Regions from separate parts of the Saccharopolyspora sp. 7B genome, predicted to be linked through region 1. Evidence: riboswitches for the same ligand, from Rfam matches in the RefSeq annotation. Region 1 holds a riboswitch; each other region holds the start of a gene.

The links. A riboswitch is a leader RNA that binds a small molecule or an ion and turns the genes downstream of it on or off. The one in region 1 is predicted to bind cobalamin.
Region 2: linked by a shared signal. The riboswitch ahead of LCD33_RS22480 (ribonucleoside-diphosphate reductase subunit alpha) and the one ahead of LCD33_RS09550 (hypothetical protein) in region 1 are both predicted to bind cobalamin.
Region 3: linked by a shared signal. The riboswitch ahead of LCD33_RS05970 (ABC transporter substrate-binding protein) and the one ahead of LCD33_RS09550 (hypothetical protein) in region 1 are both predicted to bind cobalamin.
Region 4: linked by a shared signal. The riboswitch ahead of LCD33_RS12765 (putative cobaltochelatase) and the one ahead of LCD33_RS09550 (hypothetical protein) in region 1 are both predicted to bind cobalamin.

What each region holds. Positions count from the first base shown of each region.
Region 1 covers NZ_JAIUKC010000049.1:42,493-47,985, forward strand. Annotated here, with positions in the region: gene LCD33_RS09535 (GntR family transcriptional regulator) at 1-407, shown strand, start outside; gene LCD33_RS09540 (2-hydroxyacid dehydrogenase) at 484-1,458, shown strand; gene LCD33_RS09545 (DUF3558 family protein) at 1,701-2,225, shown strand; cobalamin riboswitch at 2,420-2,605, shown strand; gene LCD33_RS09550 (hypothetical protein) at 2,759-3,616, shown strand; gene LCD33_RS09555 (PLP-dependent cysteine synthase family protein) at 3,613-4,716, shown strand; gene LCD33_RS09560 (MFS transporter) at 4,713-5,493, shown strand, end outside.
Region 2 covers NZ_JAIUKC010000157.1:3,331-8,823, reverse strand. Annotated here, with positions in the region: gene LCD33_RS22490 (class I SAM-dependent methyltransferase) at 1-123, opposite strand, end outside; gene LCD33_RS22485 (ribonucleotide-diphosphate reductase subunit beta) at 208-1,281, opposite strand; gene LCD33_RS22480 (ribonucleoside-diphosphate reductase subunit alpha) at 1,307-4,138, opposite strand; cobalamin riboswitch at 4,260-4,484, opposite strand; gene LCD33_RS22475 (bifunctional UDP-sugar hydrolase/5'-nucleotidase) at 4,703-5,493, shown strand, end outside.
Region 3 covers NZ_JAIUKC010000029.1:14,168-19,660, forward strand. Annotated here, with positions in the region: gene LCD33_RS05965 (hypothetical protein) at 45-779, opposite strand; cobalamin riboswitch at 1,046-1,213, shown strand; gene LCD33_RS05970 (ABC transporter substrate-binding protein) at 1,307-2,830, shown strand; gene LCD33_RS05975 (ABC transporter permease) at 2,827-3,786, shown strand; partial or broken gene LCD33_RS29320 (ABC transporter permease subunit) at 4,035-4,493, shown strand; gene LCD33_RS05985 (dihydrodipicolinate synthase family protein) at 4,962-5,493, opposite strand, start outside.
Region 4 covers NZ_JAIUKC010000068.1:43,345-48,837, forward strand. Annotated here, with positions in the region: gene LCD33_RS12745 (trypsin-like serine protease) at 1-790, shown strand, start outside; gene LCD33_RS12750 (LysE family translocator) at 862-1,488, opposite strand; gene LCD33_RS12755 (trypsin-like serine protease) at 1,792-2,571, shown strand; gene LCD33_RS12760 (GNAT family N-acetyltransferase) at 2,760-3,227, shown strand; cobalamin riboswitch at 3,296-3,425, shown strand; gene LCD33_RS12765 (putative cobaltochelatase) at 3,484-5,493, shown strand, end outside.

The DNA.
Region 1 (5,493 bases):
CCATCGAGACGCTCGCCGTGACCAGCGCCATCGGTCTCGGCGAGCAGCGCTCGGAGACGGGCATGCTCCGCGGGCTGCGCGGCATGTCCGAGACGGCCACGCCGCCCCGGGCCGCCGAGTTCGCCGAGCACGACCTGCGGTTCCACCGCGGCATCTACGAGGCCAGCGGCAACCGCAGGCTGCTGACGATCTGGCTGCAGATCGAGCCGCTGTTCGCCAGCATGCTTGCGGTCACCAACAGCGAGGACGAGGACCTGGGCCCGGTGTGCACCGCGCACGAGCAGCTGCGGTCCTCGATCGCCGACGGCGACGCGGCGCGCGCCACCTCGCTGCTCACCGCGCACCTGGCGGGCTCCGAGGAGCGGATGCTCGCCGCGCTCCAGCGCATCTGGGCCGCCACTTCCTGACACCACGCGGAACCCGGCTCCTCGCCACCGGCGGGGAGCGGGTTCCGCGCGCCCGGAACACCCCGAGAGAGGAACCATGACCGGTCACATCGTCAGCTTCTACGACCTCAACGACATCACCGAGGCGTCGTTGCGCGAGCACCTGCCGGACCTGCCCGGGCTGCGGATCACCGAGATCGGGCCGGAGCAGGACCCCGCCGCCCACCTGGACGCGCTGGCCACCGCGACGATCGTGCTGGCCCCGCTGGAGAAGGAGCGGCGGATCGGCGCCGAGCTGCTGGACGCGATGCCGCGCTGCGAGCTCGTGCAGTCCGTCGCGGTCGGCTTCGACGGCGTGGACCACCTCGCCGCGGCCGAGCGCGGCATCCCGGTGGCGAACCTGCCCGGGTTCAACGCCGACGCGGTCGCCGACTGGACGGTCGGTTCGCTGCTGTACCTGCTGCGGCACTACGCGGCCGGGCACCGCAAGGTGGAATCCGGCGGCTGGGGACCGGAGGGGTTGCGCGGCCGCGACCTGGCGGCGCTGACGGTCGGCATCCTCGGCTTCGGCAACATCGGGCGCGCGGTGGCCCGTCGCCTGGACGGCTTCGGCGCCCGGGTGGTGGTGCACGACCCGGTGCCGTCCGAGCCGGGCCGGGAGTACCTGCCGCTGGCCGAGGCGGTGGCCGCCTCGGACGTGCTGAGCCTGCACCTGCCGCTGAACACCGCCACCCACGGCCTGGTCGGTGACGAGCTGCTGGCGCGGATGCGGCGCGGCGGCTACGTGCTCAACGCGGGGCGTGGCGGCGTCCTGGACGAGCGGGCGCTGGTGCGGGCCCTGGATTCCGGGCAGCTGGCGGGCGCGGCGCTGGACGTGTTCGAGCAGGAACCGCTGCCCGCGGACTCGCCGCTGCGGGGCCGCTCGGACGTGCTGCTCAATCCGCACACCGCGGGCGTGACCTGGGACGCCTACCACAACCTCCGCGGGAGGTTGTTCGCGAAGCTCGCCGCCGTGCTGACCGGGGAGCGGCCCGCCGACGTGGTCAACGGGGTCGAGCCGCGCCCCCGCTGAAGTTGGCGGGTTCTCGTCATCGGGGGCTGTTTTCGGGGGTGGGAGCGCCGGTGGTCCTGGTCCGCTCGGGGCAGCCGGTGCGCCGGGCCGGTCGCTCGATTCTTGGGCGCTACGGCCGAAACCGCGTTGCTGCCGGAGCCGCGCGCTGGACGCACGGGACATGATCAGCGCGTCCAGCGGGGAGGGCGCGAGTTCTCCGGATCGACCCGATCCGGACCGGATCAACGGCAGGCGTGATGAGTGTGAACGAGAAGGTTGCGGTGCCCCGCATCGGCGCGGTTCGGCTCGGCTCGGTCGGCTTGGCCGTCGTCGCCGCGCTGTCGCTGGCGGGATGCGGCGGCGTGCAGGTCGACTCCCCGAAGGACGCGAGCGGGGAGAAGCCCTGCGACCTGGTGCCCGAGCAGACGGTGCACGAGCTGGGATTCCACCTGGGCGGCAAGGAGAGCGCGGGCGCGTGCACCTGGAGCACCCCGCGGGACAGCGTGCGGCTGGAGGTCGGTGTGGTCGCGGACCGGTCGCTGCAGGACTTCCAGGACGCGGCCGAGGAGTACTCCGACTTCGGCGAGCTGACCATCGGCGGGCACCCGGCGGTGCGCGCGAACTCCGGTGACCCGAAGGCCGACGGCACCTGCGAACTGGTCGTGGCCGCCGACTCGGACCAGGCGGTGTCGGCGAAGTCGAAGATCCCCAGCGGTGCCACCGCCGACCCGTGCGAGCTGGTGGAGCGGGCCCTCGACGCGGCCGTCCCCTCCTGGCCCGCCGCCTAGCCGCCGGGCGCACGGCGAGGTCGCGGTGATCCCGCGTCCGGTGAGGTGGCAGCACCGGGCGCGGGAGCCGGAGTCGCCGATGTCATATTCGCGAACGGCGATGCGTGCGCCGGTGTCCGCCACCTGCGGCGACACCGGTTCCGCCGACCGCGGTGCGGGTTCCGGGCGGTGGCCGCGGCCTTGACATCGGCCACCGGGGCTGCGAACTTCTGAGCCGTTCGAACGACGGTGTGCAGGAAGCCGGTGCGAATCCGGCGCGGTCCCGCCACTGTGAGTGGGGAGTCGTCCTCCACCCGAGCCACTGCCGGTCCCCGGCGGGAAGGCCGGAGGCCGGTGCCGATCCGCGAGCCAGGAGACTGGCACCGTCGTGCCGATTCGTGCGGGGTCGCGGAGCCCCGGAGGAGGTACGTGGTGTCGCGCATCGCCGCATCGCGCCGGGAAGTCCGGCAAACCGTCCACATCGGACACTAGTCGTCCCCGCGGGTTCGTCCCGCCGCTGTGCGTTCCGTTCCGGTTCCAGCTCGGGGAGACACGTGCGTCCTGCCACCACCACTGATCAGTCCTACGTGGACTCGCTGGTCGAGTCCGCGCTGTCCGGCCACGTCCGCGATGCGGACGGGAACGGCCCGGCGGAGCTCTCCGCCGCCGTCGCGTTCCTGACCGTGCAGGCCGCCCGGCACACCGGGCGCGGCACCGGCTACACCAACACCGTGCTCAGCGTCCGGATCGCCGACGCCGTCGGCTCGTGCGCCGTCGAACCCGGCGCCCTGGACGAGGACGCGGTGCGCGACGCCGTGGGCCGCACCGCGGCCGAGCTGCTGCGGCACCCGCTGCTGCCGGTGCGGGTCGCGGCGCTGGACGCCTACCTCGCCGCGCTCACCCCGCACGCCGCGCACCCGCTGTCCCGGCAGGTGGTGATCCCGACGGGCGACTCGCTGGTCAAGTCCACCGCCCGCGCCCGCGCGGTCGCCGCGATCACCGCGGTCCCCGATGGCGGCCGGGTCGCGGTGATCGGCGTGGTGAACTCGCTGCTCGACGCGCTGCGGGACCGCGGGCTCGACTACGTGCCCTGCGACCTCAAGGGCGGCCGCACCGAGTGGGACGAGCCGATCCGCACCGACCACGCCGCCGCGATCGACGGCGCGGACGCGGTGCTGGCCTCCGGCATGGTCCTCGGCAACGGCACCTTCGACGACATCGCCGCGACCTGCGCGGCCCGCGACCTGCCGCTGACCCTGTTCGCGCAGACCGGATCCGCTGTGCTGCGGGAACTGCTCGGCGGCCCGGTGCGCGCGCTGTCGGCGGAGCCCTACCCGTTCTTCTGGCTCTCCGGCGAGGACACCACGATCCACACCTACGAGGCCGCCCGCGCCACCGAGGTCGTGCGGTGACGGGTCGCGCGCCCGCCCGCTGCGACTCGGCCCTGGACCTGATCGGAGGCACCCCGCTGCTGCGGGTCGCCGCACCGATCGCGTTCCCGCACCCGGGTTTCTGGGCGAAGCTGGAGAGCACCGCGCCGGGCGGCATGAAGGCCCGCGCCGCGCACGCCATGCTCACCGCGGCCCGGGCCCGCGGAGAACTGCGCCCCGGCGGGACGGTCGTCGAGTCCACCAGCGGCACCCTGGGCATCGGCCTGGCATACGTGGGGACCGCGCTGGGCCACCCGGTCGTCGTGGTCGCCGACGCGGAGCTCGATGGGCAGACCCGCGCGCTGCTCACCGCGCACGGGGTGCGGGTGGAGCTGGTGCGCGACCCGCACCCGGTGGGCGGCTGGCCCCCCCCGCGGCTGGACCGGGTGCGGGAGCTGCTGGCCGAGCTGCCCGGGGCGTACTGGCCGGACCAGTACAACAACCCGGACAACGTCACCGGCTACCGCGCGCTCGGCCACGAACTGCTGGACCAGCTGCCGGACGCGCAGGTCGTGGTGTGCAGCGTCGGCACCGGCGGGCACAGCGCCGGCATCGCGCGGGCGCTGCGCGAGCGCGCCCCCAGGGTGCGGCTGGTCGGGGTGGACGCGGCGGGGTCCGCGGTGTTCGGCGACCCGGTGGCGAAGCGCCTGATGCGCGGCCTCGGCAGCAGCATCCACCCCGGCAACGTGGACTACGCGGCGTTCGACGAGGTGCACCTGGTCGGCGCGGCGGAGTCCGTCGCGGCCTGCCACCGGCTCGCCGCCGGCGCGTTCGTCACCGGCGGCTGGAGCACCGGCGCGGTGGCGCTGGTGGCGTCCTGGTGCGCCCGGGAGCTCGGCGCGGACCAGGTGGCCGCGGTGTTCCCGGACGGGCCGCACCGCTACTGGGGGACGATCTACGACCCGGACTTCCTCGCCGCGCAGGACTTCCCGGAACCCGCCGCCGAACCGGTGGACGCGGACGGCATACCGTCCGAAGTGGACAGCAGAACGACGTGGAGGAGGTCGCGCAAGGTGGTCGATCCGTGTGCCCGGCGAGCCGACGGCCCGGCGGAATGCCCGGTCTGCGAGGTGCGGCCGTGAACCGCGCCGCGTTCGCCCGGTTGTCCCCGGCGGCGAAGCTGCTGGTGATCAACCAGTTCGGCATCAACGTCGGCTTCTACATGCTGATGCCGTTCCTGGCCGCGTACATGAGCGGGAACCTCGGCTACGGCGCCGCCGTGGTCGGGCTCGTGCTCGGCGTCCGCAACTTGAGCCAGCAGGGCATGTTCCTGCTCGGCGGCACCGCGGCGGACCGCCTCGGCTGCCGGCCGATGATCATCGCCGGTTGCGCGTTGCGCGTGGTGTCGTTCGGCCTGTTCGCCGTGTTCACCACGCTGCCCGGCCTGTTCGCCGCCGCGATCCTCACCGGCCTGGCGGGGGCGCTGTTCAACCCGGCGGTGCGGACCTACCTGATGCACGAGGCGGGGGAGCGGCGCGCCGAGGTCTTCGCCGTGTTCAACGTGTTCCAGCACGCGGGCACCCTGGTGGGGCCGCTGCTGGGCGCGGCGCTGCTGGCGGTGGACTTCCGGGTCATCGCACTGGTGGCGTGCGTGGCCTTCGCGGTGCTCACCGGCGCGCAGCTGCTGGTGCTGCCGCACCGCGAGGTCGAGCCGCAGCGCCAGAGCGTGCTGGGCAGCTGGCGGGAAGTGGTGCTGAACCGGCGGTTCCTCGGCTTCACCCTGGCGCTGTCGGCGTACTTCGCGCTCTACAACCAGCTCTACCTGACGCTGCCGCTGGAGGCGCAGCGGGTGTCCGGGGTGGCGTGGTCCATCGCCGTCGTGTTCGGGGTGTCCACGCTGATCGGCGTGTTCGGGCAGG
Region 2 (5,493 bases), on a different contig from region 1:
CAGCCACGGGTGGGCGCGGACGTCGCCGATGCCCGTCGTGGTCACCATGTCCACGTAGTTGTCGGCCACGCGGTCGTAGGACTCCCGGACGACGTCGAGATCAGCGGGAACAGGAACACCCATCCCGGCACCCTATGCCGCGGCGACGGCCCGGCGGGGCGGAACCCGCGGGCCGCCCGCCGAGTCCCCGGCGGGCGGCCCGATCCGTCAGTCCCAGGTGAGGGAGGAGCCGGACTGGTATTCGGTGACGCGGGTCTCGAAGAAGTTCTTCTCCTTCTTCAGGTCCATCGCCTCCGACATCCACGGGAACGGGTTCTCGACCTCGGCGAACACCGGGGTGAGGCCCAGCTGCGCGCAGCGGCGGTTGGTGATGAAGTGCATGTACTGCTCGCACAGCTCGGCGTTGATGCCGAGGATGCCGCGGGGAATGGTGTCCCGGCCGTAGGCGACCTCCAGGCGGCACGCGTCGGCGAGCATGCCGCGCACCTCCTCCTGGAACTCGGCGCTCCACAGGTGCGGGTTCTCCAGCTTGATCTGGTTGATGCAGTCGATGCCGAAGTTCAGGTGGATCGACTCGTCGCGCAGGATGTACTGGTACTGCTCGGCGATGCCGACCATCTTGTTCCGCCTGCCCAGCGACAGGATCTGGGCGAAACCGGTGTAGAACCACATGCCCTCGAAGATCACGTAGAAGGCGATGAGGTCGCGCAGGAACGCCTGGTCGCGCTCCGGTCCGCCGGTGGCGAACTCGGGGTTCTCCAGGTTCTGGGTGTGCCGCAGCGCCCACTCGTCCTTCTCCGAGATGGACGGGATCTCGCGGTAGGCGTTGAACAGCTCGCCCTCGTCGAGGCCCAGGCTCTCGCAGATGTACTGGAAGGTGTGCGTGTGCACGGCCTCCTCGAACGCCTGGCGCAGCAGGTACTGGCGGCACTCGGGGTTGGTGATGTGCCGGTACACGGCGAGCACGATGTTGTTGGCCACCAACGACTCCGCCGTGGCGAAGAACCCGAGGTTGCGCTTGAGCATCAGCCGCTCGTCCTCGGTGAGCCCGTCGCGGGAGCGCCACAGGGCGATGTCGGCGTGCATGGACACCTCGGTGGGCATCCAGTGGTTGTTGCAGCCGGCGAGGTACTTCTCCCACGCCCAGCCGTACTTCAGCGGCAGCAGCTGGTTCACGTCCGCCTGCGCGTTGATCATCGCCTTGTCGTCGACGTTGATCCGGCCCGCGCCGCGGTCGATCTCGCCGAGCCCGGTGGCGTCGGGGGTGTGCACGGAAGTCATGAGTCCTCCAGGGGGAACGGGGCGGTCACTGGCAGGCTTCGCAGTCCGGGTCGTCGATCGCGCACGCCTGCGGCTGCGGCGACGGGGCCGGGGCCGGTGCGGCGGCGGGGGAGACCGCGTTGAGCTTGCCGTCGGTGCCGCGCAGCGTGGACTTCTCCACGTGCGTCGCACTGCTGGACCGCAGGTAGTAGGTGGTCTTGAGGCCCTTGCGCCACGCCAGCCGGTACAGCTCGTCGAGCTTGCGGCCGCTCGGCGCCGCCATGTACAGGTTCAGAGACTGCGCCTGGTCGATCCACTTCTGGCGGCGGGACGCGGCCTCCACCAGCCAGCGCGGCTCGATCTCGAACGCGGTGGCGTACAACGACTTCAGCTCCGCGGGCACCCGGTCGATCGGGGCCAGGTCGCCGTCGAAGTACTTCAGGTCCTGCACCATCGCCTCGTCCCACACCCCGGCGGCCTTGAGGTCCCGCACCAGGTCGGCGTTGAGCACGGTGAAGTCGCCCGACATGTTCGACTTCACGTACAGGTTCCGGTACAGCGGCTCGATGGACTGGCCGACGCCGCAGATGTTCGAGATCGTCGCCGTCGGGGCGATGGCCAGCACGTTCGAGTTGCGCATGCCGTTCGCGCGCACCCGCTCCCGCAGCCCGTCCCAGTCCAGTGTGGACGAACGATCCAGGTCGACGCCGGTCTCGCGGGCCTGCGCCAGCAGCTCCAGCGAGTCGATCGGCAGCACGCCCCGGCTCCACAGCGAACCCTCGAACGACTCGTAGCGCCCGCGCTCGGCGGCCAGCTCGGAGGACGCGGCGATCGCGTGGAAGCTGATGTGCTCCATGCTCAGGTCCGCGAACTCCACCGCCGCCTGCGAGGACATCGGGATGCGCTGCGCGAACAGCGCGTCCGAGAAGCCCATCAGGCCCAGGCCCACCGGGCGGTGCCGCAGGTTCGAGGCCCGCGCCTCCGGGATCGTGTAGAAGTTCACGTCGATGACGTTGTCCAGCATCCGCACCGCCGTGCGGGTGGTGCGCCGCAGCCGCTCCACGTCCAGGCCCTCGGCCGTGACGTGCCGCGCCAGGTTGATCGAACCGAGGTTGCAGACCGCGACCTCGTCCTTGCTCGTGTTCAGCGTGATCTCGGTGCACAGGTTCGAGGAGTGCACCACGCCCGCGTGCTGCTGCGGCGACCGCAGGTTGCACGGGTCCTTGAAGGTGATCCACGGATGCCCGGTCTCGAACAGCATCGTCAGCATCCGGCGCCACAGGTCCACCGCGCGGACCTGGCGGAACACCTTCAGCTCACCGCGCTCGGCGGCCGCCTCGTACTCCCGGTAGCGCTGCGCGAACGCGGTGCCGTACAGGTCGTGCAGGTCCGGCACCTCGTCCGGGGAGAACAGGGTCCACGGCTCGTCGGCCTCCACCCGGCGCAGGAACTCGTCCGGCACCCAGTTCGCCGTGTTCATGTCGTGCGTGCGCCGCCGGTCGTCCCCGGTGTTCTTGCGCAGGTCGAGGAATTCCTCGACGTCCACGTGCCAGGTCTCCAGGTACGCGCACACCGCGCCCTTGCGCTTGCCGCCCTGGTTCACCGCGACCGCCGTGTCGTTGGCGATCTTCAGGAACGGCACCACGCCCTGCGAGGAACCGTTGGTCCCCTTGATGTGCGCGCCCGTGCCCCGCACCGGGGTCCAGTCGTTGCCGAGCCCGCCCGCGTACTTCGACAGCAGCGCGTTGTTGCTGATGCCGTGGAAGATCCCGTGCAGGTCGTCGTCCACAGTGGTCAGGAAGCAGGACGACAGCTGCGGGCGGGTGGTGCCCGCGTTGAACAGCGTCGGCGTCGAGCACATGAAGTCGAACGAGGAGATCAGGTCGTAGAACTCGATCGCCCGCGCCTCCCGGTCGTCCTCGCGCAGCGCCACGCCCATCGCGACCCGCATGAAGAACGCCTGCGGCAGCTCGAACCGCACCCCGTCCTCGTGCAGCAGGTACCGGTCGTAGAGCGTCTGCAGGCCGAGGAAGCCGAACGCGATGTCCCGGTCCGCGTCCAGCGCCGCGCCCAGCCGCTCCAGGTCGAAGCGGGCCAGCTCCGGGTCCAGCTGCTCCAGCTCGATGCCGCGGCGCACGTAGTCGGCGAAGTAACCGGCGTAGCGGTCCCGCATCTGCACCTGGTCGGCCTCGGCCGGCTCGCCCGCGACGAAGCTCAGCGCCTCCCGACGCAGCTTGTCCAGCAGCAGCCGCGAGGTCACCAGCGAGTAGTTCGGCTCCGCCTCCACGAAGGTGCGCGCCGCCATCGTCAGCGACTCGGCCAGCTCCGCGGAGCTGATGCCGTCGTAGACGTTGCGCCGCACCTCGCGCAGCACCTGGTCGGCGTGCACGTCGTCGAGGTCCGAGCAGGCCTGCTCGACGACGGTCGACACCCGCTCCCAGTCCAGCGGCACCCGGGTGCCGTCCGGCGCGGTCATCTCCAGGCGGGGAGCGGCGTCCTCGACGGGAGCCACCTCGGCCTCGCGGGCCTGCGCGTGCTCCTCCCGGTAGAGCACGTAGGCGCGGGCGACACCGTGGTGCCCGCCGCGCATCAGCGCCAGCTCCACCATGTCCTGGATCTGCTCGATGTGCACCAGGCCTTCGGTACCCGCGTGGCGCAGCACGCCCTGCGCCGCCTGCTCCGTCAACTCCGCGACGATCTGGTGCAACCGCGACGACGATGCGGCCGAATCCCCCTCGGCCGCCAGGAACGCCTTGGTCAACGCCACGGAGATCTTCGTTTCGTCCCAACCGGAAACGGTCCCGTCGCGCCGCAGCACCCGCACTCCTGCCGGTACCACCGCGGTCGCTGCTGACGGCCGGGTCGTGGACTCGGTCACTGGCTCTCTCCTCGCAAGCTCGGACACCTGCCCGGAACTCCTCGGAACGCGCCAGGACCCGCGGCGCGCACGGCACCGCTCGTCCCACGACCCTCCCGCGAGGTCCCGGACGGCGCGCACCCCTCGTGCGCGCACCGATGGCAGGTCTTCGGACTCACGGGCGACCGGTGCTCGGCACCGGGCCTACTGGCCGTCGCTTCCCGGACGCCGAGCGTCCAGTGCTGCACCACCGGGAGGTGGTGACGGCGGTCGTTCCCGTTCACCGCTGCGGGGCAGTCCCGGATTCGCACCGGGTTCCCTGTTGTCACGCCGGGCGGACCGGCGAACCATCAGCGGGCGCCACACTACATCTTGGGTTCGGCGGTGATCCGGACCCCATCATCATCGGCGTGGCGGTGCCGGTGCGGAGGCGCTCGGTAGCCGTCCGCGCACTCCTCGGCCGCATCCTGCCCGGCCGCGGGCGGCTCCGCACGACCGCGAGGTGTGACGCGGAATCGGTGGTGGTCGGCAGCGGGTCCGGGCAGACTGCCTCCCGAGATCACCACCTGGGAGGAAGACCGAACCATGCGTGCCCACCGCGTGCGACGCGGACTCGCCGTCGCCGCCACCGCACTGGCCACCGCGGCCACGGCCACCGGGGCCACCGCCGGCGCCGCGCCGCAGGACCCGCCCGCGACCACCGACGTCCGGCTGATCACCTTCAACGACCTGCACGGCAACCTCGAACCGCCCACCGGGTCCTCCGGGCAGATCGAGCTCGACGACGGCCGGACCGTCGACGCCGGCGGCGCCGCCTACCTCGCCACCCACCTGCAGCGGCTGCGCGACGAGGTGCCGAACTCGCTGGTCTTCTCGACCGGCGACAGCGTCGGCGCCTCGCCGGTGAACTCCGCGCTGTTCCACGACGAACCCACCGTCGACTTCCTCAACTCGCAGGACGTGCGCGGCCACGTCGTCGGCAACCACGAGTTCGACGAGGGCTACCAGGAACTCCAACGGCTGCAGACCGGCGGCTGCCACCCGCAGGACGGTTGCGAGTTCCGGGATTCCTTCGCCGGCGCGGACTTCCCGTACCTCGGCGCCAACGTCACCTTCGAGGACGGCGGTGCCCCCGCGCTGCTGCCGTTCACCGTGCAGGTCTCCGGCGGGGTGCCGATCGGCGTGATCGGCGCGACCCTGCAGGACCTGCCCGACGTGGTCAGCCCCGAAGCGGTGCGCGGACTCCGGTTCGGCGACGAGGTCGAAGCCATCGACCGCACCTCCGACGCGCTGGAGCGCTTCGGCGTCAAGGCGCAGGTCGTGCTGCTGCACCAGGGCGACGAAGCCGACGGCGGCGGCCCGAACTCCTGCCAGGT
Region 3 (5,493 bases), on a different contig from region 1:
GACGCGCCCCGGAACCGCGCGAGGGGAACGCGGGGCGCGGGCGCTCAGGTCAGCGCCACCGCCAGCAGCGGAGCCGCCCGCAGGTCGTCCATCGTCCACGTCACCCCGGCCAGCGCGCAGCCGATGCGGGTCACCGCGGCCTCGTCGGTCTCGCCCGGCTCCAGGTGGGCGCGCTCCACGATGCCGGCGGCCGCGGCGGCGGCGCGCACCTCGGCCGGTGGTTCGGCGGTCTCGTGATCGAGGTCGTCGGAAGTCGTGCGGTACGCGCGCGAACCGTCCACCGCGTAGTCGAGGCTGAGCAACCCGCTGATGTTGGCGTGCAACGTCACCGCCGGGCCGCCGGACGCGGAGAGGGCTTCCGCCGGTGCTCGCGGGACGGTCCGCGGGACCTCCGGCTCCTGCAGCGCGGACCAGTCCCCGGTGCGCATCCCGTCGAGCAGTGCGCGCATCGTGTCCAGGCCACCGACCTGGAAGGTGGTGCCCGCGTCGTCGAAGACCAGTGTCCAGCCGCCGATGCGGGTCGCCAGCAGCACCGACAGGCACTGCGGATCGCCGAGCGCCGCGCGCGGCAGCGAGGTGAACTCGTCCGGCCGCTGTTCGGGCAGCGTGCACGCCGCGGCGGAACCCGGGTCCGCGCCGAGCACCTCCAGCGCCCGCGCCGGTTCCAGGTCGCGCACCAGGTGCGCGGTGTGGTTCGGACCCGGCACGTCCAGTTCGGACAGCCAGATCGGATAACCGGTGGCGTCCAGGGTTCCAGGTGGGAAACCGGGCGTGGGCATGGCGGCTCCTCGTCGTCGTCGGCGGGTGCCGGTGAGTCTGCCCGGTGCGGTGGCGGCCGCCGCGGTTCCGCGCGCTCCCCGCTGCCGAACGCGGGAATCCCCTCGCCCGCTCGCCCAACGGGTGCTGCACCGTTCTCCGGAGGAGACCGGGCGGGCCGCTCCGCCGCGCGCGGGCGGTGGGCGACGGCACCGCGACCCGCGGTGACGGGATGCCGAGCGGTTCACACTTCCTTGACAAGGCACGACGCAGGCTGAAAAGTTGACGAGTCGTTCCAATGCGACGGTGTGCAGGAAACCGGTGCGAATCCGGTGCGGTCCCGCCACTGTGAACGGGGAGCCGCGTCCACCAGCGCCACTGTCGGGCAGCCGATGGGAAGGCCGGGCGCGACGTCGATCCGCGAGTCAGGAGACTGGCACCGTCGTACCGATTCGCACGGGGTCGCGGAGCCCCGGAGGAGGTACGCAGTGCACCCGGATTCGCCGCACACGCCCGGTTTCCCCGCTGTTCCCGAACCGGCCCGCGCCGCGTGAGCGGCGTGATCGGCCGCAGGCGGCTGCTCGCGGGCGTGGCCGGAGCGATCGCCGCGGTCCCCCTCGTCTCCTGCGCCGGCGGTTCCGGGGCGAGCGCGGGCAGGCTGCGGCTGGCGTTCCCCGCCGGTGGCGCCACCGAATCGCTCGACCCGCACACCGGTTCGCTGTTCGTCGACCAGGCCCGCGCGAAGGCGCTGTTCGACACGCTCGTCGGCTACGCCGACGACATGAGCGTGGTGCCGCGGCTCGCCGAGAGCTGGCAGCCCGACCCGACCGGTACCCGGTGGCGGATCCGGTTGCGCCCGGCCGAGTTCCACGACGGCAGGCCGGTGACCGCCGAGGACGTGCTGTTCACCTACCGGCGCATCGCCGACGACGCCACCGCGGCCCAGTCCGCTTCGCACTTCGCCGACGTCGACTTCGGCGCCAGCCGGGCGATCTCGGCGACCGAACTGGAACTCGTGCTGGGCGCGCCGAACTTCGAGTTCCCGTCGGCGTGGGGCGCGCCCGCCACCGAGATCGTGCCCGCGGGCACCACCGACTTCACCGCGCCCGTCGGCTCCGGCCCGTTCCGGTTCGTCTCCTTCGAACCCGGTGGGACCGCCGTGTTCGCCCGCTTCGACCGGCACTGGTCCGGGCCCGCGACCCCGGCCGAGCTGGAATTCGTGCCCATGGAGCAGGAGAGCGCCCGGGTCAACGCGCTGCTGTCCGGGCAGGTCGACTACGCGCACGACGTGAGCGCCAACTCGGTGCGGCTGCTGGAGCAGGGCGGCCGGGCGCGGGTGCACTCGGCGCCGTTCGGCACCATGCAGGCCCTGCTGCTCAAGGTGGACCGGCCGCCGTTCTCCGATCCGCGGCTGGTGCGGGCGGTGCGCGTCGGCCTGGACCGGCAGGCGCTGCTGGACATCGCGCTCAGCGGGCAGGGCAGGCTCGGCAACGACCTGTTCGGCGCCGGGCTGAAGTACTACCCGCCGGACCTGCCCGCGCCCGCGCGCGACGTCGACGCCGCCCGCGCGCTGCTGCGCGAAGCCGGGGCAGACGGGCTGAGCTGGGAGCTGCAGACCAGCTCCGTCGACCCCTACTTCGAATCCGCCGCCAGCCTCATCGCCCAGCAGCTCGGCGAGACGGGGATGCGCGTGTCGCCGCGGATCGGGCCGGCCGAAACGTACTTCTCCGACATCAAGGAGCACGGCGTCGCCTCGCTGTCCCGGACCGCGGCGCTGCCGGTGCCGACGTTCCTCGGGCAGCGCATGACCTCGGACGCGGGGAGCAACAACTACACCGGGTACCGCTCCGCCGAGTTCGACGAGCTCTACGGGCGGGCGCTGGCCACCGCCGACGACGCCCGCCGAGCCGACCTGCTGGTGCGCGCGCAGCGGCTCGCCCGGGAGAACAGCGGCAACGTGGTGTGGGGCTTCAGCGGCTGGAACGTCGCCACCGCCACCTCCGTGGCCGGGGTGCGGGGCGCGCCGCCGAACTCGCTGGACTGGGCCCGCTTCGATCGGGTGAGCGTGGGTTGATCGCGCCCGCCGCGCGGGCGTCCGCCGCGGTGCTGCCCCGGCTCGGCGTGGCGCTGGTGCAGATCGCCGCGGTCGCCGTCGGCGTGTTCGCGCTGACCGCGCTGCTGCCCGGCGACACCGCGCAGGTCGTGCTCGGCGAGCACGCCGACACCGGACAGGTGGAGGTGCTGCGGCGGCGGCTCGGGCTCGACCAGCCGTGGGGGACGCGGTTCGCGCAGTGGGCCGGCGGGGTGCTGCACGGCGACCTCGGCACCTCGCTGCGCACCGGCAGGCCCGTCCTCGACGAGATCACCCGCAACGCCGCCACCACCGCGCTGCTCACCGCGCTGACGCTGCTGGTGGTGCTGCCGCTGGCCGGGTGGCTCGGCGTGCGCAGCGGGCTGCGCGCCGGGAGCCGGTTCGACCGGGCGGTGAACTCGGTGGTGGTGCTGCTGAACTCGGTGCCCGAGTTCGCGCTGGCGCTGCTGCTCGTCGGCGTGTTCGCGGTGCGGGCCGGCTGGCTGCCGGCCACCGCGGGCGGGCTGTCCGGGTGGTCGCTGGTGACGCAGCCCGCGGTGCTGGTGCTGCCCGTCGGCGTGCTCGCCGCGAAGCAGCTCAGCGCGCTCGCCCGCCAAGTCCGCACCGGTGTGGTCACCGCGAACGGCGCCGAGTACGCCACCCACGTGCGCCGCGCCGGTCTCGGCGAGCGCGACGTGGTGCTGCGGCACGTGCTGCCGAACACCATCGGGCCGGTGCTGCAGCAGCTGGCGCGCACCGTGGACGGGCTGCTCGGCGGCGTCGTCGTGGTGGAGGCGCTGTTCGCGCTCGGCGGGATCGGCTCCGGATTCGTGGAAGCGGTCAAGGCCCGCGACCTGCCGGTGGTGCAGGGCTACGCGCTGCTGTTCGCGGCGATCACCATCGGCATCAACCTGGTCATCGACCTGGTGGCGCGGCGGTTCCGGGCGGGTGCGCGGTGAGCCGCGCCGCCGGGTGGCTGCTGCTCGGGGTGCCGCTGCTGGCGGCGCTGGCCGGGCCGGTGCTCGCCGGGCTGCTGCCGGGCGGCGGATCGGTGCGGGCCGCGAACGTCCCGCTGCTGCCGCCCGGGGCGGACCACCCGCTGGGCACCGACGTGCTCGGGCGGGACGTGTTGGCCCTCGCGCTGCACGGCGGGGGTTCGGTGCTGGTGCTGGCGGGCGGCGCGCTGCTGCTGACCTACCTGGTGGGGGTGCCGCTGGCGCTCGCCGCCGTCGGGCAGCCCCACCGGTGGGTCGACCGGTGGCTGACCCGCGGACTGGACCTGGTGCTGGCGCTGCCCGGGTTGCTGGTGCTCATGGTGCTGGCCGCGACCGGCACTCGGACCGGGGCGGCGCTCGTCGTCGCCGTCGCGCTGCTGCAGCTGCCCGCGGTGGTGCGGATCGTGCGCAGTGCGGCGCTCGGCGCCCGGCGGAGCGGCGTGGTGGAAGCCATGGCGCTGCAAGGGGAATCGTGGTGGCGGGTGCACTTCGGTTACGTCGGGCGCGGCGTGCTCGGGCCCGTCGCGGTGGACGCGGGCGGGCGGCTGAGCCTGGTGCTGTACCTGGTGGCCTCGGCGAACTTCCTCGGCCTCGGGATCGACCCGGCCACCGCGGACTGGGCGGTGCTGGTGGAGCGCAACCAGGAGGCGCTGTTCCTGCAGCCGTGCGCGGTGCTGGTGCCCGCGGGCCTGCTCGTGGCGCTGTGCACCGGCCTCAACCTGCTCGTGGACCGGTACCTGGTGACGGGCGGACCCGGCACCCGGCCCGCGACGAGTGAGCGGGCCGTTCGTCCCCCGCATCGGTCGGACGATCCGCCCACCCGGGTCGTGCGGGTGGAGTGGACGCCGGCGGGAGACACAAAAACCACAGACCAAAAGCAGTGGACCCCAACACCGGGGGCGGACGGGCTAGTGGGGGGGCGGGGGGGCGGCCGGGGGGGCCCCCCCCGCGGGGGCCCCCCCCCCCCCCCGGGGGGGGGGGGGGGGCGGCCCCGCCCCGGCCGCCCACACCCGGGGCCCCAGGGGCCGGTTCACCCCATGACCGGGCGAGATCGTCTCTGCGCGGGTGCGGGTGAGCGGACGGTTCGTCCCAGCCGGTCGGGCAGCGGGTCCGTTCACCCTCGGATGGGTCGGGCGGGATCAGCGGAGGAGATCGAGTTCGGCGACGAGCCGCGCCACCTCCGCGCGCTCCGCGGTCGGGAGGCCCAGCACCGGGCGCGGCAGGTTCGGGTGCGCGACGAGCCCGAGCTCCTCGGCGATCGCGGACACCACGCGCAGGCTGCCGCACCGGCCGAACAGCTCCCACAGCGGCGCCAACCGGTCCGATTCCGCGGTCGCCGCGGCGGCATCCCCGGCGAACGCGGGGCGCGCGATCGCCGCCGCGGCCTCCGGCACCGTCCCGGCCAGCACCGAGTACCAGGCCCGGCACCCGGCGAGGATGCCCTCGGCGGCCAGCGGATCACCGGCGACCCCGATCGTCACCGGCTCCGGCAGCAGGCCGCGCAACCGGGAGACGCGGTCCACCGGCTCCGGCACCCCGGGGATCTTGACCGAGGCGACGTTCGGCAGCGCCGCGATCAGCGCGTGCAGCTCGTCGGTGAACGTGACGTGCGTGGTCCCCGGGTTGTCGTACACCACCAGCGGGACCGACAGCGCCGCGGTGACGTCCGCG
Region 4 (5,493 bases), on a different contig from region 1:
GTCGGCAGGCGGAACACTCGCCGCGGCCGCGCTGGCCACTGTCGCGATCACGACCCCCGCCGGGGCCGGGACCGCCGCCGACGAGCCCGCCGCCGCGCCGATCAGCACCCGGATCGTCGGCGGCGAGTACGCCAGCACCAGCGAGTACCCGTGGGTCGTGTACCTCACCGACTCGGCGGGCAACCAGTTCTGCGGCGGCACCATCGCGGCCGCGAACAAGGTCATCACCGCCGCGCACTGCGTCACCGGGGGTGCGCCGCCGGAGATCACCGTCGTCTCCGGCCGCGACGACAAGAACAGCGACGAGGGCACCGAGACCGCCGTCCGGGATGTGTGGGTGCACCCCGACTTCCAGAACGCCAGCAGCGGTGCCGACGTCGCCGTGCTCACGCTGGACCGCGACGTCACCGCGACCCCGCTGCCCATCGCGACGGCGGGTGACCTCCCCGAGTACCGGCCGGGCGGAGCCACCACCGTCCTGGGCTGGGGGACCACCACCGAAGGCGGCTCGCCGTCCAGCACGCTCCGCCAGGCACACCCGCCGATCACCAGCGACCAGGACTGCAGCCGCGCCTACGGCGGGCAGTACGACCCGCGAGGCCAGGTGTGCGCCGGGCTCCCCGAAGGCGGGGAGGACAGCTGCCAGGGCGACTCCGGCGGACCGCTCGTGGCCGGGGACAAGCTGATCGGCATCGTGTCCTGGGGCAACGGCTGCGCCCGCCCCGGCCAGCCCGGCGTCTACACGAGGCTCGGCGCCTACCACGACGAAGTCCAGGCCCAGCTCCGCTGATCCCCCCACCACCGAGGCGCACGGCCCGTTCGACCGCACCGCGCGGTCGAGCGGGCCGTTCTGCTGCGGGGTCAGGCCGCGACGAGACCCGCGGAGATGGTGAGGAAGGCCGCCGCGCTGATCACGTCCAGGGAGCGGGCGAAGCGCGGGCGGCGCAGCCGGTCGGCGATGCGGGCCGCGCCCAGCACGATGGTGACCTCCCAGATCGCCGCCAGCACCAGGAACACCGCGCCCAGCAGCACCAGTTGCAGCGTCGGGTTCGCCGCCGAACCCACGAACTGCGGCAGGAAGGCCAGGCTGAACAGCAGCATCTTCGGGTTCGTGATGTTGCTCAGCAGGCCCTGCCAGAACGGCCGGGTCGTGGCGCCGCCGCCGGAGAGGCCGTCGCCGGTCTCGGCGCGGGTGAGCCACAACCCGCGCACGATCATCGCGGCGAGGTACACCAGGTACGCGGCGCCGGCCCACTTCAGCGCCGCCAGCACCGCCGGGTGGCTGGTGATCACCGCGCCGAGCCCGCAGATCACCAGCGCCACCTGCAGGATGCTCGCCGCGTGGATGCCCGCCAGCGCTCGCAGCCCGGCGCCGATCCCCTGCCGCAGCGACGTCCGCAAGATCAGGAACGCGTCCACCCCGGGCGTCAGCACCACCACTGCGCTGGCGAGCAGGAACGCCGGCAGGGTCGTGGGGTCCAGCAGCATGACGAGTTCGCTCCTTGCCTGGTCGACGCGCGCGCGGAGGCGCCGGTGAGCGCGCGGCCCACCGGTCGAGGTTTCACCGGATCGGGGGTGATCTCGGTTCCGCGTCGTCGCGGGCACCGGAGATCTTGACTGAGTGGGCGGGACGAACCACCTCTGCCGAAGCAGTGATCCGGATTTTTTCCCGCCGAAGTCCATCTTAACGAAAAATTATCATGAGCCGATGTGAGCTCGCCCTCGTCATCCCGGCGTGATCGGGCCGCTACCGTGTGCCGCCGAACGACGCCGCACGTCCAGGAGGCAGCCGTGCCCGACCGATCCAGCCCGCTCGCCCGGATCGCCGCCGGAGGTGCTGCCGCCGCCACCGCGGCCACCGCCGCGCTCGCCGCACCGGCCGCCGCCGGCCCCGCGCAGGAACGCGTGCTCGGCGGCACCGACGAACACGCGGCGCCCTGGGTGGTCGCGCTCACCGACCAGGCCGGGCGCCAGTTCTGCGGCGGCACCCTCGTCACCGAGATCAAGGTGGTCACCGCCGCGCACTGCGTGGACGGCCACGACGCGGCGGAGCTGCGCGCCGTCACCGGCCGCCCCGACCTGCGCACCACCGGCGGCGCGGACACGCCCGTCGGCGACGTCTGGGTGCATCCCGAGTTCCGCGACGTCACCGGCGGGCACGACGTGGCGGTGCTGACCCTGGCCGCACCGGTGCGCGAACGACCGCTGCCGATGGCCGGGGCCGACGAGACCGCCCGCTACCGGCCCGGCACCCCGGCGCGGGTGCACGGCTGGGGGCGCACCACCGAGAACGGGCCCACCTCGGCGACGCTGCAGTCCGTCGAGGTGCCGATCAGCGCGGACGCCGACTGCCGCGCCGCCTACCCGGGCTACGAGTCGGGGACGCGGGTCTGCGCGGGCCCGCCCGAAGGCGGCCGGGACGCGTGCGCCGGGGACTCCGGCGGACCGCTCGTCGCCGACGGCAGGCTGATCGGCGTCGTCTCCTACGGCACCGGCTGCGGACGTCCCGGAACACCCGGCGTGTACACCCGGATCTCCGGGGTCGCCGACGACGTCGCCGCGCGGCTCTGAACCCGGCGTCCCGCACCGCGGGACGAGCCGGTGCCACCCGGTGCTCGCGCCGCGGCGGTGCACCGGTCGCCGTGCGCAGCACCGACCCGCCCCGAGGCCCGCGCGCCCGGGCGCGCGGGACGTGGTGTGCGCTACTTCCACCGCAGGTGACCCCGGGTGTCGTAGCCGGAATGTGATATCCCGTTGGGGTGACCCTGCAACCGCTCGCCACCGCCGTCCACCGCGCCTACACGGCCGACCTCGACGCCGAGGACTTCTACCGCATGCTCCGCTTGCGCGTGGACGTGTTCGTGGTCGAGCAGCAGTGCGCCTACCCGGAACTGGACGGCCGGGACCTGGAGACCACCACCAGGCACTTCTGGATCGACTCCGCCGACGGCTACGTGCTCGGCTACCTGCGCCTGCTCGAAGACCCCGACGGCACCTTCCGCATCGGCCGCGTCGCCACCGCCAAGGACGCCCGCGGCCTCGGGCTCGGGCGCAAGCTGATGCGCGCCGCGCTCGCCGAGATCCAGCGCGCGCCGGCGACGCTGTCCGCGCAGACCTACGCGCTGGAGTTCTACCGCGGATTCGGGTTCGAACCCTCGGGTGAGGAGTATCTCGAAGACGGCATCCCGCACGTCGACATGCACCGATACCCGGGTTCGCCGCGCTGAGCGAGCCGCGCCGGTTCCTCGCCCGTCGCGGGGATGCGACGATGCTCGCTGGTCCCAGCCAGGGCAGGTCAGGAAACCGGTGCGACACCGGTGCGGTCGGCGCCACTGTGACCGGGGAGCGGATCTCCCCCGCGAGCCACCGGGCGCTGCCGCCTGGGAAGGCCGGAGTTCCGCGCTGATCCGGGAGCCAGGACACTGCCTCGCCCAGGCGCAGCCGACATCGGGGCGTCCGAGACCCGAGGAAGGAACACCTGGCATGACTGCTCCCGCGAGCCCGCGGTACCCGTTCACGGCCGTGGTCGGGCACGACGACATGCGGCTGGCGCTGCTGCTCAACGCGGTGCACCCGCGCATCGGCGGGGTGCTGGTGCGGGGTGAGAAGGGCACCGCGAAATCGACGGTGGTGCGCGCGCTCGCTTCGCTGCTGCCCGCGCTGGACGTCGTGCCCGGTTGCCGCTTCGGCTGCGAACCGCGGCGACCCGACCCGCGGTGCCCGGACGGCCCGCACGCCGAGGTCTCCGGGACGACGCGCCCCGCGGAACTCGTGGAACTTCCGGTCGGCGCCACCGAGGACCGGCTCGTCGGTTCACTCGACCTGGAACGCGCGCTCACCGAAGGCGTCAGCGCCTACCAGCCCGGGCTGCTGGCCGCGGCGCACCGCGGCGTGCTCTACGTGGACGAGGTCAACCTGCTGCACGACCACCTGGTGGACCTGCTGCTGGACGCCGCCGCGATGGGCCGCGCGCACGTGGAGCGGGAAGGCGTGTCGGTGACGCACGCCGCCTCGTTCCTGCTCGTCGGCACCATGAACCCGGAGGAGGGCGAGCTGCGCCCGCAGCTGCTCGACCGGTTCGGCCTCACCGTGCAGGTCGCCGCCTCCCGCGACGTCACCACCCGCACCGAAGTGGTGCGCAGGCGCCTCGCCTTCGAAGCGGACCCGGCCGGCTTCGCCGAGCGGTGGGCCGCCGAGGACGCCGCGCTCGCCCGCCGCATCGCCGACGCCCGGTCCACAGTGGAATCGGTGCGGCTGCCCGACGCCGAGCTCCGGCGGATCTCCGCGCTGTGCGCCGCGTTCGACGTGGACGGGATGCGCGCCGACCTGGTGCTGGCCCGCACCGCCGTGGCGCACGCCGCGTGGCGCGGCGCCGACGAGGTCGCCGAAGCCGACGTGGAGGCCGCGGCCCGGCTCGCGCTGCCGCACCGGCGCCGCCGCGACCCGTTCGACGAACCCGGCGTCGAGGAGGACCAGCTGCAGCAGGCGCTCGAGGACGCCGCCCAGCACGCCGAGCAGGAACCGGCCGACGACCGGAACGCCGGTGACGACCAGGGCTCCGCCGACGACCAGGGCTCCGCCGACGACCAGGACTCCGGTGAAGAGCCGCCGGAAGGTCCCGACGACGGCCCCGGCGGAGGCGGCGGTGGCGCGCCCGACGGCGGACCGGACGACGGACCCGACGGGCCCGGCGGCGGCGAAGCCCCCACCCCGCCGGAATCGCCCGCGCCGAACGGCGACGGCGGTTCCCGGCGCGAGGACGGCCCCGGCCAGGCTCCCGCGAACAAGCCCCCGGCCGCGCCCGCGCCCGCGTTCCGCGCCCGGCTGCTCGAAGTCCCCGGCGTCGGCGAAGGCGCCCCCGGCCGGCGGTCCCGCGCCCGCTCCCGCAGCGGGCAGACCGTTCGATCATCCACAGTGGACGGTCATGGCGTGCACCTGCCCGCCACCCTGATCGCCGCCGCCCCGCACCAGCGCACCCGCGGCCGCAGCGGCCCCGGCCTGGTGCTGCACCGCGACGACGTCCGGCGCTCCGTCCGCGAAGGACGCGAAGGCAACCTGGTGCTCTTCGCCGTCGACGCCTCCGGCTCCATGGCCGCCCGCGAACGCATGTCCGCCGTCAGCGGCGCCGTGCTCTCGCTGCTGCGCGACGCCTACCAGCGCCGGGACAAGGTCGGCGTGGTCACCTTCCGCGGCGACCAGGCCGAACTCGCGCTGCCGCCCACCTCCTCCGTGGAGATCGCCGCCACCCGGATGCGCGACCTGCGCACCGGCGGCCGCACCCCGCTCGCCACCGGCCTGCTCAAGGTCCACCAGGTCATCGGCACCGAACGCACCCGGGACCCGCGGCGGCGCCCGCTGCTGGTGCTGCTCACCGACGGCAAGGCCACCGTTCCCGCCGGTGACGGCGGAACCGGGCGCGCTCGCGCGAAGCGGGCGGTGCAGGACTCCATGCGCGCCGCCGGACTGCTCGCCGGGCTCGGCGTCGCCTCCGTC